4 regions of the Paenibacillus sp. FSL R5-0636 genome follow, and region 4 is predicted to be linked to each of the others. Evidence: riboswitches for the same ligand, from Rfam matches in the RefSeq annotation. Region 4 holds a riboswitch; each other region holds the start of a gene.
What was found. A riboswitch is a leader RNA that binds a small molecule or an ion and turns the genes downstream of it on or off. The one in region 4 is predicted to bind cobalamin.
Positions count from the first base shown of each region.

Region 1: it holds a riboswitch for cobalamin, as region 4 does, so the genes downstream of both, MKX34_RS03910 (S-layer homology domain-containing protein) here and MKX34_RS04560 (DUF4430 domain-containing protein) in region 4, are expected to answer to the same signal.
Region 2: it holds a riboswitch for cobalamin, as region 4 does, so the genes downstream of both, MKX34_RS02380 (anaerobic ribonucleoside triphosphate reductase) here and MKX34_RS04560 (DUF4430 domain-containing protein) in region 4, are expected to answer to the same signal.
Region 3: it holds a riboswitch for cobalamin, as region 4 does, so the genes downstream of both, metE (5-methyltetrahydropteroyltriglutamate--homocysteine S-methyltransferase) here and MKX34_RS04560 (DUF4430 domain-containing protein) in region 4, are expected to answer to the same signal.

Region 1 is NZ_CP150232.1:898,919-902,132, reverse strand. Features, by position in the region: gene MKX34_RS03910 (S-layer homology domain-containing protein) at 1-2,023, opposite strand, end outside; cobalamin riboswitch at 2,187-2,388, opposite strand; gene MKX34_RS03905 (cellulase family glycosylhydrolase) at 2,731-3,214, shown strand, end outside.
Region 2 is NZ_CP150232.1:543,179-546,392, forward strand. Features, by position in the region: gene MKX34_RS02380 (anaerobic ribonucleoside triphosphate reductase) at 1-1,347, opposite strand, end outside; cobalamin riboswitch at 1,589-1,824, opposite strand; gene MKX34_RS02385 (MTH1187 family thiamine-binding protein) at 2,203-2,511, shown strand; tRNA gene MKX34_RS02390 (tRNA-Thr) at 2,606-2,677, shown strand.
Region 3 is NZ_CP150232.1:5,031,260-5,034,473, reverse strand. Features, by position in the region: gene MKX34_RS22965 (DedA family protein) at 1-392, shown strand, start outside; gene MKX34_RS22960 (undecaprenyl-diphosphate phosphatase) at 443-1,303, shown strand; cobalamin riboswitch at 1,403-1,609, shown strand; gene metE (5-methyltetrahydropteroyltriglutamate--homocysteine S-methyltransferase) at 1,764-3,214, shown strand, end outside.
Region 4 is NZ_CP150232.1:1,062,140-1,065,353, forward strand. Features, by position in the region: gene MKX34_RS04555 (hypothetical protein) at 1-1,516, shown strand, start outside; cobalamin riboswitch at 1,644-1,847, shown strand; gene MKX34_RS04560 (DUF4430 domain-containing protein) at 2,017-3,214, shown strand, end outside.

The DNA of each region.
Region 1 (3,214 bases), 160 kb from region 4:
TTTCAACTTTCGGGTTCTCCCCAGAAGGTAACGGAAATTCTTTCGGACCCTCTGGTTGCCCAGGCCCCGGTTCTTCCGGTTGTTCCACTTTCACATCATTCATATCAAAGAGACGGCTGCTATGATTGATCAGACGATCATAAGACACAAGTGCATACGTACCTTGGTCCGTTGCCATATTGTCTACTTTGCCTGTGAGGATATGCTTAAATCCACCCTCAGGTGCAGCAAAGCTAAGCAATGCATCAATAAGCGAATTTCCACTTTTAACAAATCTAGTGTCAGTGTGCGGATCTACGCCTACACCAGTTAAGGCTACAATTACCTGTGAGATACTTTCGCTGCTAGTGCTTCCCCAGCTTGTAAATCCGCCTTGATTGTTTTGGTTATCGGACAGCCATTGGATGGCCCGATCCACGGCGGCTTTTACATCATCTCGGGTTGCATAATAAGGTGCAAGAGCTTGCATCGCCATCGCAGTCATATCGACATCGGCTTTGGTTACGCCTAATGCCCAGCCACCAGCTTCTGCTGTACCTTTTTTAACCTCTTTATCTAAAATGTACTGAACTAGTTTTTCTCTTGTGGTCTGTTCTGTAACTCCATCAACTACTGGGATCTCATAGTTATGGCTATCTAGCGCAATCAGAGCAAAAATCGGACCATTATTGCCTTGCTTTTGGATATATTGATAATCAGCGAGTGCTTTTCTCAGATCATATCCCGCAACATTTGTGATATCTTTTCCGATAGAGGTAAGCCCAAGAATCGCTCTGGAATTCTCTGTGCTTTTATTGGCGTCGAGTTTTCCATCCTCTTTAATGATCGATGCTATTTTCGTTGCTACATTGTTGTAATAAAGATCGTAATAACCGTTAGGTACTGTATAGTTCGCCCGTGCCAGAGAAAGGATCGACCATTCTCCACTACCTGTTCCAAACGACGGATTCTTTACAGTGTTTAGAATATAGGCAAGGCTTTTATCTAACTGTTGTTTGACGGCAACTGTAGTTTCCAGTTTGTAAGTAACTTGATAAGTTACATTTGTTTTGTTTCCAGCTCCGTCAAGAGCCGTTACAGTAATTGCATTACTGCCTGAATTCAGAGAAGCTTTGTACTCCCCATTCGCAGGTGATAAAGTAACACCATTCAGCTTCACTTCTGGAATGATGTCACTATATACATTGTCTGTGACAGCTACTTTGAAGCTTATTTCTTTATTGGATACTTCCTGTTTATCTTGTATGCCACTTACTGTAATAACAGGGGGTTCTATGTCTAATGCATGGTTAAGCCCTACAAGTGCATGATCTACACTTATTTGAGAGCTTGCCATATTTTCGAGCACGGAATAGGCTTGATAAACTGCCGATTGTACTACTGGTCTGTCCAAAATAGTTTCTTTATTAGGGTCACTGTTAATCTCGGCGATTTCCGCAGTTAAAGCATCCTTATTGGCAAGTTGAACTGGGATTTCTCCCCAGCCACCAAGATCAGAACCATAGCCATAAGTGGTGAACTGAGTTCGAATAATGTCACCGTCTTGAGGCTTATAATCGGTCATCCCAAACGGAGGAAACACATTATTTACTGCATACATCCAACCCGACATGGAGGTATAGTCAAACTGACTTAACCACTCTGGGTCTGCTTTAGTGCCGACTGTTTTCCCATCGGCTGAAATCATATCTAAAATATATTGTGGAATATTGACTTCACTTCTGCCACTATCTTTAACCTCTGATAAATAAAAACCACTATCTATATTTCCTAAATATCTATAATTCCCATCACCTAGCGCACGTGTTATTAAAGATGCGCCATTATCGCCTTCATAAATCGGAACTTTAATAGGCTCCTTAATATACCCTTGGCCTAAGGTGAATTTCTCTACGGATACAGATACATACCCTTTAAGGGTAGAGCTTGCTCCATTTGCTTGAGCCGGGATAACACTTGTAGAGAATGTCGTGATAAATACAGCTACAATGAGTAACCACGCTAAAAACTTATTTTTCTTCATTTTTCCATAACCCTTCCCTTCATACCTATGATAAAAAAACAGAATAAACTTTCTCATAACCACAAAAAAACCACTCAACATAAACGTCAAGAGGTTAAGATAGTGAACCACAATACTAGCTGGCAAACACTATTCAAGCACCTCTCTATCGATCGTAGAGTTTGATGGTGTAACAGAAAAAGGCAGATATTCTGGCTCAAGTATCATCACCCTTACTGCCTTCCCAGTTTCCCAGTGGCATTTTGCAAGGACTCCTCTTTCACAGCGGCGGGACCGCGCGGGATTCACACCCGCTTTCCATTTAACCAATCTATGATTGTACTTCCGCAACATTCATAGTTGGCACCTATTTCTAATTTTAAATTTTCATGCTTCATCATATCTAATATATATGCTTTTGTCATGTTATATTTCTTTTTTGTATAACGGGCAGCTAGAGATAATCCTATTGAATAACCAATTTCTACGAGTAGGGATATTTAAATAATTTCTTTATCCAACTGTGGGGAAAATTAATTTAAATCACTAATTCTTATATGAATTTGCCACAAATTAGTAAGGTACTCGCTGAGTTAATTCTATGTTAGGGTATATTCAGAAAGCGTTTACAAAAATAACATTGGAGGTGTTCGTGTTCATCTAACCACCAAGTACAGCGTCAAAGCCAGGTCCAAGCATCCTAAATTTATCTCACAAAGGAGAATTCAATGACTACGCGAATCCAGAAATCCTTCTTATCATTGACACTTGTCACCGCTCTTCTGCTCTCTCTGTTCTCATCCATGGCTGCAGCTGCAACTAAGGATGAGCAACAAGCTAAGGCAGCGCCAAAGAGTAAGATCCAATCCTATGTAGACGAAATGCAGCCCGGATGGAACCTCGGTAATACTTTAGATGCTACAGGTGAGGACGAAACCTCCTGGGGCAATCCTCGTGTGACCCAAGAACTTATTAAAAAGATCGCCGCTCAAGGCTATAAAAGTATTCGGATTCCTGTGACCTGGGATACTCACATGGGTGCGGCACCAGACTATACCCTAGAAAAAGCCTACCTCGACCGTGTGGAAGAAGTTGTCGGCTGGGCACTGGACGCCAAGCTTTATGTCATGATTAATGTCCATCATGATTCCTGGCTATGGGTAAGCCATATGGAAGAAAAACACGATGAAACGCTGGCGCGTTATAATGCAG
Region 2 (3,214 bases), 520 kb from region 4:
GAAGCCAAGAGACAGACTGCCATGCTTTAGCAGATCGCCTACAGTGTCATCAGGTGCAAGATGCTCGCCGCCTTCCCAGACGCCTTCTCGCATCATGAAATCGGAAGCTTTAGCTTTTTGTGCGGTTTGAATGTGGAACCGATGAAGAAGTCCTTCCAGCGCAATATCCATATAATGATTTAGATCTTCATAGAAGCCAGCTTCGTCTGCGATGGTACGTCTGCCTGTTACTGTGCCGTGTGCCAGACCTAGCCGAACCAGATTCAGTGTATTAAAGGAAAGGTTGCCCTTTCCAGAGCAATGATTACGACCAAAACGGTCACCGAGCACTCGGGTTCGGCAGCCCATTGTAGCGAACTCCGTATCAGGATCACTTGGATCATAATACTGCAAGTTGAGCGGAGCGTCCAGATTAGCGAAGTTTGGATATAGTCTGCGCGCAGAACATTCAGCCGCTTTTAGGAACAGTTCATAGTTAGGATCGCCTTGTTGTTGATTGATTCCTTGCTTGCATTTGAAGATTTGAATCGGGAACACTGGTGTTTCTCCGCTGCCAAGTCCGTTCATAGTTGCTGTTAGCAGAGAACTGATCACAAGCTGACCTTCTGGTGAAGTACAAGTACCGTAGTTGATGCTGGTAAACGGTATTTGTCCACCGGATCGGCTGGACATGGTATTCAGATTATGTACCATACTTTCAGCCGCTTGCAGGGTTTCGATTTCGGTTTCCTTTAGTGCAAAACGGAACGCTCTTGGATATAACTCCGCCAGATCGGTCCGGCTCATCGTAATCTCGCCCAAAGATTCATCAGCTTGTCCTTCTTCAAAATAATCCAGACCCTTGCGGAACAGCTTGGCGAAGGATTTGGTTACATAAGGTGCCAGATCATAGTCGAGTTTATTGGCGGATACACCACCATATTGAGCATTTTGCTGGGATTGGAAAATAATCGCTACCAGAGACATAGCAGTCATTATTGAGTTCGGAGGACGAACGCTGCCGTTGCCGGTATTGAAACCTTCACGGAGAAGTTTATCAAACGGGATAAAAATACAGTTCGTCGTTCCAATCGCGTATTGATCCAGATCATGCACATAGACGACATTGTCATCAATAGCCTGCACTAGCTGCGGCGGCATCGTAAAATTGCGGGCGTACCATTTTGAATATTCACTGCCGAACTTGCTCATTTTACCGGAGAAACTCTCTCCATTCAAATTGGCATTCTCGCGCAATAGGTCCATATCCCGACTGTCGATAATATCCCGGCCTAAATCAATGAGCTCTTCTAAAAGAACTTCCCGTGCATTTTCTACTCCATTAAATTGTCTCTCCAACAACGTCATTGTACAGCTCTCCTCTCAGTATAAAAGAAAAACATCTATCATCAAATCCATATATCCATAGGAAGTTGGACTGCCATAAGCAGTCGTATATTTGTTCTGATTACATAAAAAAAGCATCCCCTACCCGAGGATGGCAGAAAATGCCCGATGCGTTATGTAAATATCCACACGGATATTTGCAGAGGTCTCTACGTAGATGACCGCATGCGGACACCATCCCTGTTCCTCGCAGGCATCAATAGTTGGTGTCGTCGAAACAGGTAGGTCTCCTGGCTTCCGTGGGATCTCTCGGCGCCTTCCCAAGGGTGTTCCTAACCCTCAGTGGCATCTGCCGGGAGATGTGGATTCTCAAGCTTCCCAGAAGCTTAAGAAGGCCATCCGGTTACAGTGGCGGGACCGCAGCGGATTCTCACCGCGCTTCCCTATTAAGCTCTAAATCCGGTTAAGGATCAAAGCGCCTGTCTCCACTATATTTTGTTGTCGTTAGATAAAAATAACCCAAGATGTTGTGTTTGTAAACAGTTTTTTAGAAAACCCGCGCGGGGAGCGGGTTCTTTAAAAGTACTCCACAAATGATCCACAGGCTGTCCATAAGTAATCCACAATTGATCCACAGGGAGATGCGAAATGATTCATAAATTGTCCGAAAAGATGCCACAAAGAGTCCATAAATATAGTGCAGATGACCCTAGAATTTGCGCATGAGAAAATACTCTTAGCCCAAAGTCATATTTTGAAGTAATCAGAAGAAATAGAAAAGATAAGGGAGGATAATCTTGCTTAGTTTGTGACAGAGCGGTGGAATTGTTACAATGGAAGAAGATAGGTACTATAAAATTTCGAGGAGGTATTCTCATGCCTATTGCTGAAGTTACAGTTATTCCAATTGGAACAGGCAGTACCAGTCTTAGCAGCTATGTTGCGGATATGCAGCGGGTGCTGAAGACAGTAGAAGGGATTACATATGAACTTACGTCCATGGGGACGATCATCGAAGGGCCTCTGCAACGCATTTTTGCCGCGGTAGAAGCTTTGCATGAGTCTCCTTTTGCCGCAGGTGCAGAACGTGTCTCTACCTCACTTAAAATAGACGACCGCCGCGATAAACCCTCCACTAGCCGTGGAAAGTTAGAGTCTGTGGAGCGTAAGCTACAGGTGGATTAGCAGTTTAGGAGGGCGGAAAACAGGGAGAAATAGGCTTGCGTTTCTGGCTGAAAGTTGTATAATATTTTTTGTTTGACAGAAAAATCAGCCTTAAGCTGGTGTAGCTCAGGGGTAGAGCAACGCACTCGTAATGCGTAGGCCGGGGGTTCAATTCCCTTCACCAGCATCCCAAAAAACCATACGTGGCGCGGATTTCCGAGGTTTCGGGACCGCGTCATTTTTCATTAAATCCCCTGGCTTCTAACATTCTTCTAAAAGATAAGACATGGCGAAATCGCTAATGAAAACGGTATGACTAGTGGTCACTGTCGAGCAGATGGAAGGCGTGTCGCAAGCTGACAGCAATCAGAATGAAGGATGGTGGAGGAGGAGCAGCATAAGCTGCTTTTTTCTTGCGGGGGCAGATCGGTTAGATGGTAATTACTATAAAAATAAAAAAGACACCACAAGGTGTCTTAGTACAGATACTTTTCGCTCGAATTTCACGAGCTCGTCAGTGAACTGAGTTCATAAGCAAGACTGGCTACGGCTAACAGATGAAGAGATAAAGTAATATCAATGTTAAAATGTGCGGTAATATTAATTTTCATAGATAACCACGCTCCTAAAGTATAAATACACATAAAGAAAACTTTATAAAGCGCTTGGCCTGCCATCATCAGTGCCAGGTAGCCATCCTGTACAGACGCCTTAGCGTTTCGAC
Region 3 (3,214 bases), 3.1 Mb from region 4:
GCCGGTTAGAGAAACTGGTTGAACGCTGGGGGGGCCTAATTCGCGTTACTAAAAAAGATATCCACAAGGCTGACGCCTGGTTTGATAAATATGGCTATTGGACTGTATTGTTTTGTCGGATGGTTCCGCTGGTCCGCAGTCTGATTTCGATTCCGGCGGGAATGTCAGGTATGAAATTTGGAGTATTTATGATCTTCACAACGATTGGCACATTGGGATGGAATTTGCTGCTTGTGCTTATTGGCGCGGCTTTGGGCGAATCCTGGGAAGACATTGCCATGTACATGGATGTGTACTCCAATGTGGTCTATGTACTAATTGCTGGCGGATTAGTTATTCTTGGGTTTCTGTACTTCCGCAAACGCAGCCGGAGAATGAACACTGAGGGCTAAGCGGGTGGAGGACTGATAATAGAAATGACTATTAAAAAGGAGGGAAACACATGGAGCTATTAACGATTATTAAAGCCATTATTTTGGGGCTTGTTGAAGGTTTAACCGAATTTGCTCCAGTATCCTCCACGGGTCATATGATTATTGTTGATGATATGTGGCTGAAATCACAGGAGTTATTTGGACAATATACGGCAAATACCTTCAAAATAGTTATTCAACTGGGTTCTATATTAGCGGTTGTTGTGATTTTTAGAAATCGATTCATTGATCTGTTGGGCTTAAGGCGTTTCAGCCGTAAGCAGTTGGATCCTGTAACAGAGAAGCTACCGCAGTTAGAGCAGGGCGGGCACCTCAAGCTGACACAGGTTCTGGTAGGGTTAGTGCCTGCAGGTGTGTTAGGTGTTCTGTTTAATGATTATATTGATGAGCATTTATTCTCTACCTCAACGGTGTTAATTGGTCTAGTGATCGGGGCTATATTAATGATTATTGCGGATCTGTTTGGGCCGAAGAAGATCAGAACTGAGAGTGTAGATCAGATTACATACAAACAGGCACTTGGTGTAGGTCTTGTACAGTGTTTTTCGTTATGGCCTGGATTTTCACGCTCGGGCTCGACGATTTCTGGTGGCGTAATCCTCGGGATGAGCCATCGTGCCGCTGCTGATTTTACGTTTATTATGGCAGTACCCATCATGGCAGGTGCCAGTCTGTTGTCACTGATGAAGAACTGGCAATATTTCACCATGGACGCGCTGCCGTTTTTTATTGCAGGCTTTATTAGTGCCTTCCTATTTGCGCTGTTATCGATGCGTTTCTTCTTAAAACTGATCAATCGTATCAAGCTCTTACCGTTTGCTATATACCGTATAATTCTTGCTGCTGTAGTATATTTCGTATTTTTCTAAGTCCGTTATAAGGAATCGATATAACAGAAGCCCCAGTAATCTATTGCAGATTGCTGGGGCTTTCACGTATGATGACATCAGATTAAGACACTCAAATGATGAATGATATCGGAGACAGGTGCTGACCGGAAAATAGTAATTCGGTAGGCTTAATAGGGAAATTCGGTTCGAAGCCGATGCGGTCCCGCCACTGTAACGGAAGAATCTCGAGCAACAGAGGTCACTGGCAATTTACTACTGCTGGGAAGACTGCTCAAGATGTTGACGCCGCTAGCCAGGAGACCTGCCTGTTTCAACAGCACTGCTTCACCTACGGAAGATAGGGAGGTGTTAGACGTTAACCATGGGTATATCATGGGCGTCTTTCCCTTTGACTTTTTTAGGGAAGGGCGCTCTTTTTTATAGGAAAGCAAGTAGTTTTGGAGTTTGAAATAAGAGATTGAAGAGGGAGTGTATCGAAATGACGAATAAGGTAAAAGTAAGCAATCTTGGATATCCGAGAATCGGAAAGAACCGCGAATGGAAAAAGGCACTGGAGGCATTCTGGCAGGGGAAAATAAATGAGGAGCAATTCCGCTCCGAAATGGCAGCAATCCAGCTGCAGCATTTGAAGACCCAGCAAGAAGCAGGAATTGAGCTTATTCCGGTAAATGATTTTACATTTTATGATCATGTGTTGGATGCGGCTGTTATGTTTGGAATCGTACCTCCACGGTATGCGTATGATGGCGGCGACATCGGGCTTGATCTTTATTTTGCAATGGCCCGTGGTAATGCTGAGGCTACTGCCTGCGAGATGACCAAATGGTTCAATACGAACTATCACTATATCGTTCCAGAGATCGGCACACAAACACCACGCCTGACTGAAAACAAACCTCTAGCGGCTTATCGTTTTGCTAAATCGCAGGCAGGGATTGAAGGTAAACCGGTACTTTTAGGTCTGTATTCCTTCCTTAAGCTGTCCAAAGGTTACGCAGCGGCAGATATCGCCAAGATTGCTGCACGTTTTGTTCCAGTCTATGTTCAACTGCTACAGGAACTGAAGCAAGAAGGGGTAAGCTGGGTACAAATCGATGAGCCAGCGATTGTTACAGGCATAAGTAAAGAAGAATTAACACTGCTTAACTCGATATACACAGACATTGCCGGCTCCGTGCCGGGCTTGAATATTATTTTACAGACGTATTTTGAAGCTGCTGAGCCGCTGGAGGCACTGCTAGAGCTGCCTGTTCAAGGCTTGGGTCTTGACTTTGTGCACGATGGTGGAACGAATCTGGCTTCCATCGAACGTCTTGGCTGGCCGAAGGACAAATGGCTGGGTGCCGGAATTATTGATGGACGGAACATTTGGCGTTCCGATTTAGACGCCAAGCTGCAACTGGTAGAAAAGCTCAGCGTTCATGTACCGCTTGATCGTCTTATTCTTCAGCCTTCTTGCAGTCTGCTGCATGTCCCAGTCACCGTTCAAGGTGAAGTGAAGCTGAAGGCGACAGTTAAGAATGCGTTAGCCTTTGCCGATGAGAAGCTTAAAGAGCTTAGTCTGCTCGGAGCAGCCATCGCAGATAAAGGAGAAGCTTCTCAAGCAGCGCTGGCCGCTAGTCGTGAAGCTATTGCAGCGTTCCGCGCACTACCTGAGCGTGGCCGTAAGGATGTGGCGGAGCAAGTGCTTGCACTTGCAGCTCTACCAGACCAACGCAGTCTGCCTTTTGCTGAGCGCTTAAAGGTGCAGCAAGAGAAATGGCAGCTTCCACTTCTGCCAACCACTACAATTGGTAGCTTTCCGCAGACAGTCGAAGTGCGCCAGGCGAGATTGAAATGGCGTAAAGGGGTCTGGAATCAGGAGCGTTATGATGGATTTGTTCGTGAGCAGATCGCGGATGCAATTACCTTCCAAGAAAAGCTAGGTCT
Region 4 (3,214 bases):
GTCTTTTGCTCAAAATGCTGTGAAGGATTATTTGCTTGAAAAGCTCCAGCTGGAACATGATCCGGTGGCTTCTGTAGCGGAAATTCATGAAATTGTAGATAAGGCAGAAAAAGATCGCCGCAAAGGAACCGGAGTTGCTCCTAAGGCACTCTCCCTAATGCAGGATCTTGCTGCTTCAGCAGATAGATTCTTACTGAACCGCTTATCGCTTTCCGATATGACGCAGGAGGAGCTTCTGGAGGTAGTTTTTTTACGTTATGGTAATGTTGTCGATTGGCAGCCGCCACTGGATAGGATTAGCAAGCAGAAAGAGAATGCGCTGCGCGCCGCTTACCGCTGGTTTGGTGAAGAGAAGCCGAATGAGGAGATTTTTGCAGGATTGTCTCCGCAGGAACTAGACGATGTGCAGCTACTGGGTCGTCGTTTGCTAAAAGAGGCGCGTGTTCTGGAACCCTTTGAACGGCTTCCGCTAGCCTTTTACTATACAACTCAGCGTGAAGGAGGTCCGCTGGATTACGATGCGCTTCTGGAGCTGTTAAAGCGTAAAGCCGGTTCCGACAAAGAAATCATCTATCGGTTTTTTGCTTGGTCGCAAGGCAATCCTTTATTTACGGTTTCGAATAAAAAGCTGCAACCGGGTTACCGCAAAGCGATTCTGAAGTATTTCCTGAGCAGTGATCGTGAAGCGTTCAAGAATCGGGAATTCCGAAAGAACTATGTCGCGGCAGCTCGGCCTGCTCTGCAAAATGTGTACAATGAAGCCCGCTCCCAACTGGCTTCCCCGCTGGCGCGCTGGATCAGCCGCAGCCGATTTCGACTCTTAATCTCCGGCTCCATTACGGGTATTCTGGTGATTATTGCAATTATCGTATTCAGTATGCTGCGCCCGGATGATACGAAGACGGCTCTGCCGGGGACAAGCCCTGAGCCGACCCCTGTTCAGAGTGCAGGTAATGAGCTGCCTCCGGCTTCAGTATACTTGAAGGATCAGAGCGACGAAGGAGATAAGGGGAGCAGCATATTGGTGTTCACCTTCGCAAGTGCAGATGACTGTGTGCAGTTTCAACCGACTGAGATTAGTTCAATGTCTTCGTCTACAGAGATAGATAAAAGCTTTAAGGTCGCTGCTACGAATGGCACTTGTCCAGTGCCGTCAACGGATGGGACGGATGAGGGAAACGCCGCTGACGATTCAGATGCCGCTGGCACTACTGGAGGAACAGCAGAAGGTGCAGATGCTACTAACGAAGTAGCTGATGCTTCTCCGTCTCCTACGCCTTCCTCTGATACTGAGGACAGCACTGGGTTGCCTTCCGCAACAGCTGTGACTGAAGGTGAACAACCATCCTATCAGGTTGAGGTTACATTGGAGCCTGGAGCGACAATTCTAGAGAAAAGTATGATCAAGGCCGGAAGATTTACATTGATCGTAGATCCCGACCCTAATATTCCACCAGCTTCTGATTCAAGTGCTGAACCCTCCCCAACTGCAAGTCCGGAAGGAACAGCCGAATAACAAGCTTTCTGAACAGCAATACCTACCGGCAGGTGGTGTATTGCTGTTCATTTTTTTGCTGCCCATACTAAGCTTTTCTATAGACATGCTATGTATTAATAGATATGATTATGGATGTCAAAATAAGATACTACATACTGGAAAAGGTGCAGACTCTATCAATCTAGTCGTCTGCTTAAAAGGGAAGTCCGGTGCAAGAGTCCGGCGCGGTCCCGCCACTGTATGTGCGGAGTTTTTCTTCTATAAGCCACTGCCCCGAAGGTAGGGTGGGAAGGTGGAGAACAGCGATGAAGCATCAGCCAGGAGACCTGCCTTTTTCGTGAGCGTTTCTATTCTTCGTGGGGTAAGAATGTGGAACATATACAGATGGACTGTTGGCAGGAAGCAAGCGCCTCAGCCTCGATTTGTAATCTTCCCTGACCGCCCTCCAAAGGGGCGGTCTTTATGTTATGCGTCTTATTCCCAGCAGTACCCATTCTTATACAGAAAGAGGTTAAACAATGAAGAAAATCATGTCTTCCAAGTTTGTAGCACTTGGGCTGGCCTTATTCATGGTCATTTCAATTCTAGGAACATCTCTTGCTCCGGCAGGACAAATATTTGCAGAAGCGAGCGCTGGCTCCGGTCTGGAAGCAACTGCTGCGGAGCGGATTAATGTTGCGGATGCGACTTATGCGGCTGCAGAATATCTCTTGAAAGGTGGCGTGCAATCGGATTGGCAAGCTATTGGATTAGCGCAAGCAGGATATAAGCTGCCAGCCAGTTACCATTCAGAGCTTGAGAAAAAAGTAAAGGATGCAGCTGGCAATTTCGCCAATGTAACCGATTATGCTCGAATCGTGCTCGCAGTGAGAGCGATTGGTGCAGATCCTACTAGCTTTGCTGGTAACGGAACGACTCCTGGCTATAATCTGATTGAGAAAATTTATAATAACAGCAAGCTCAGTGAACAGACGCTAAATAATCCGGTATATGCTTTACTTGCGCTGGATTCTGGTAAATATAATATCCCAAGTGACGCGAAATGGACGGCGGATAAGCTCCTTACGGAGATTCTCTCCAAACAAAATCCGGATGGGGGCTTTGCATTAACCTCAGGCGCAAGTGAGCCTGATATGACAGCGATAACCTTGACGGCTCTGGCGGCACATAAAAATAATCCCGAAGCCTACTTAGCAGGGCTACAAGCCGTAGCTTGGTTATCTGCAGCTCAAGATAGCCATGGGGGTTACGGTGACAGTGCTGAAAGTAGCGCACAAGCAATCCTTGGACTCACATCCTTCGGAGTTGATCCTAGTGGATTAGAATACACCAAAAACAAAGTGGATCTAATGGAGAACCTGCTTAGCTATCGTCTAGCTGATGGTAGCTTCACCCATAGCCGTGGTGGAAGCAGTAATGTTCTGGCGACAGAGCAAGGACTTCAGGCGCTGGTTGCGTATAATTTGCTGTATAAAGGAAGCAACAGTAAGCTATACGATTTTTCCAAATCCTCCGTTCAGAGCTCACTCATCTACGCTCCTGTAACGATTGAGGGACCACGGGCCACGTTGGCACAAGGGTACGCCTATGCTGGCAACGCACTTGGAGCGTTAGAGAAGCTGGCGCTTCAAACGAACTTGCCGATCACGAATCCTTCGGGCAGTTATGTGACTGGCATCGGAAGTATTGCTGCTGGAAGCTTTGGTGGTTATGACG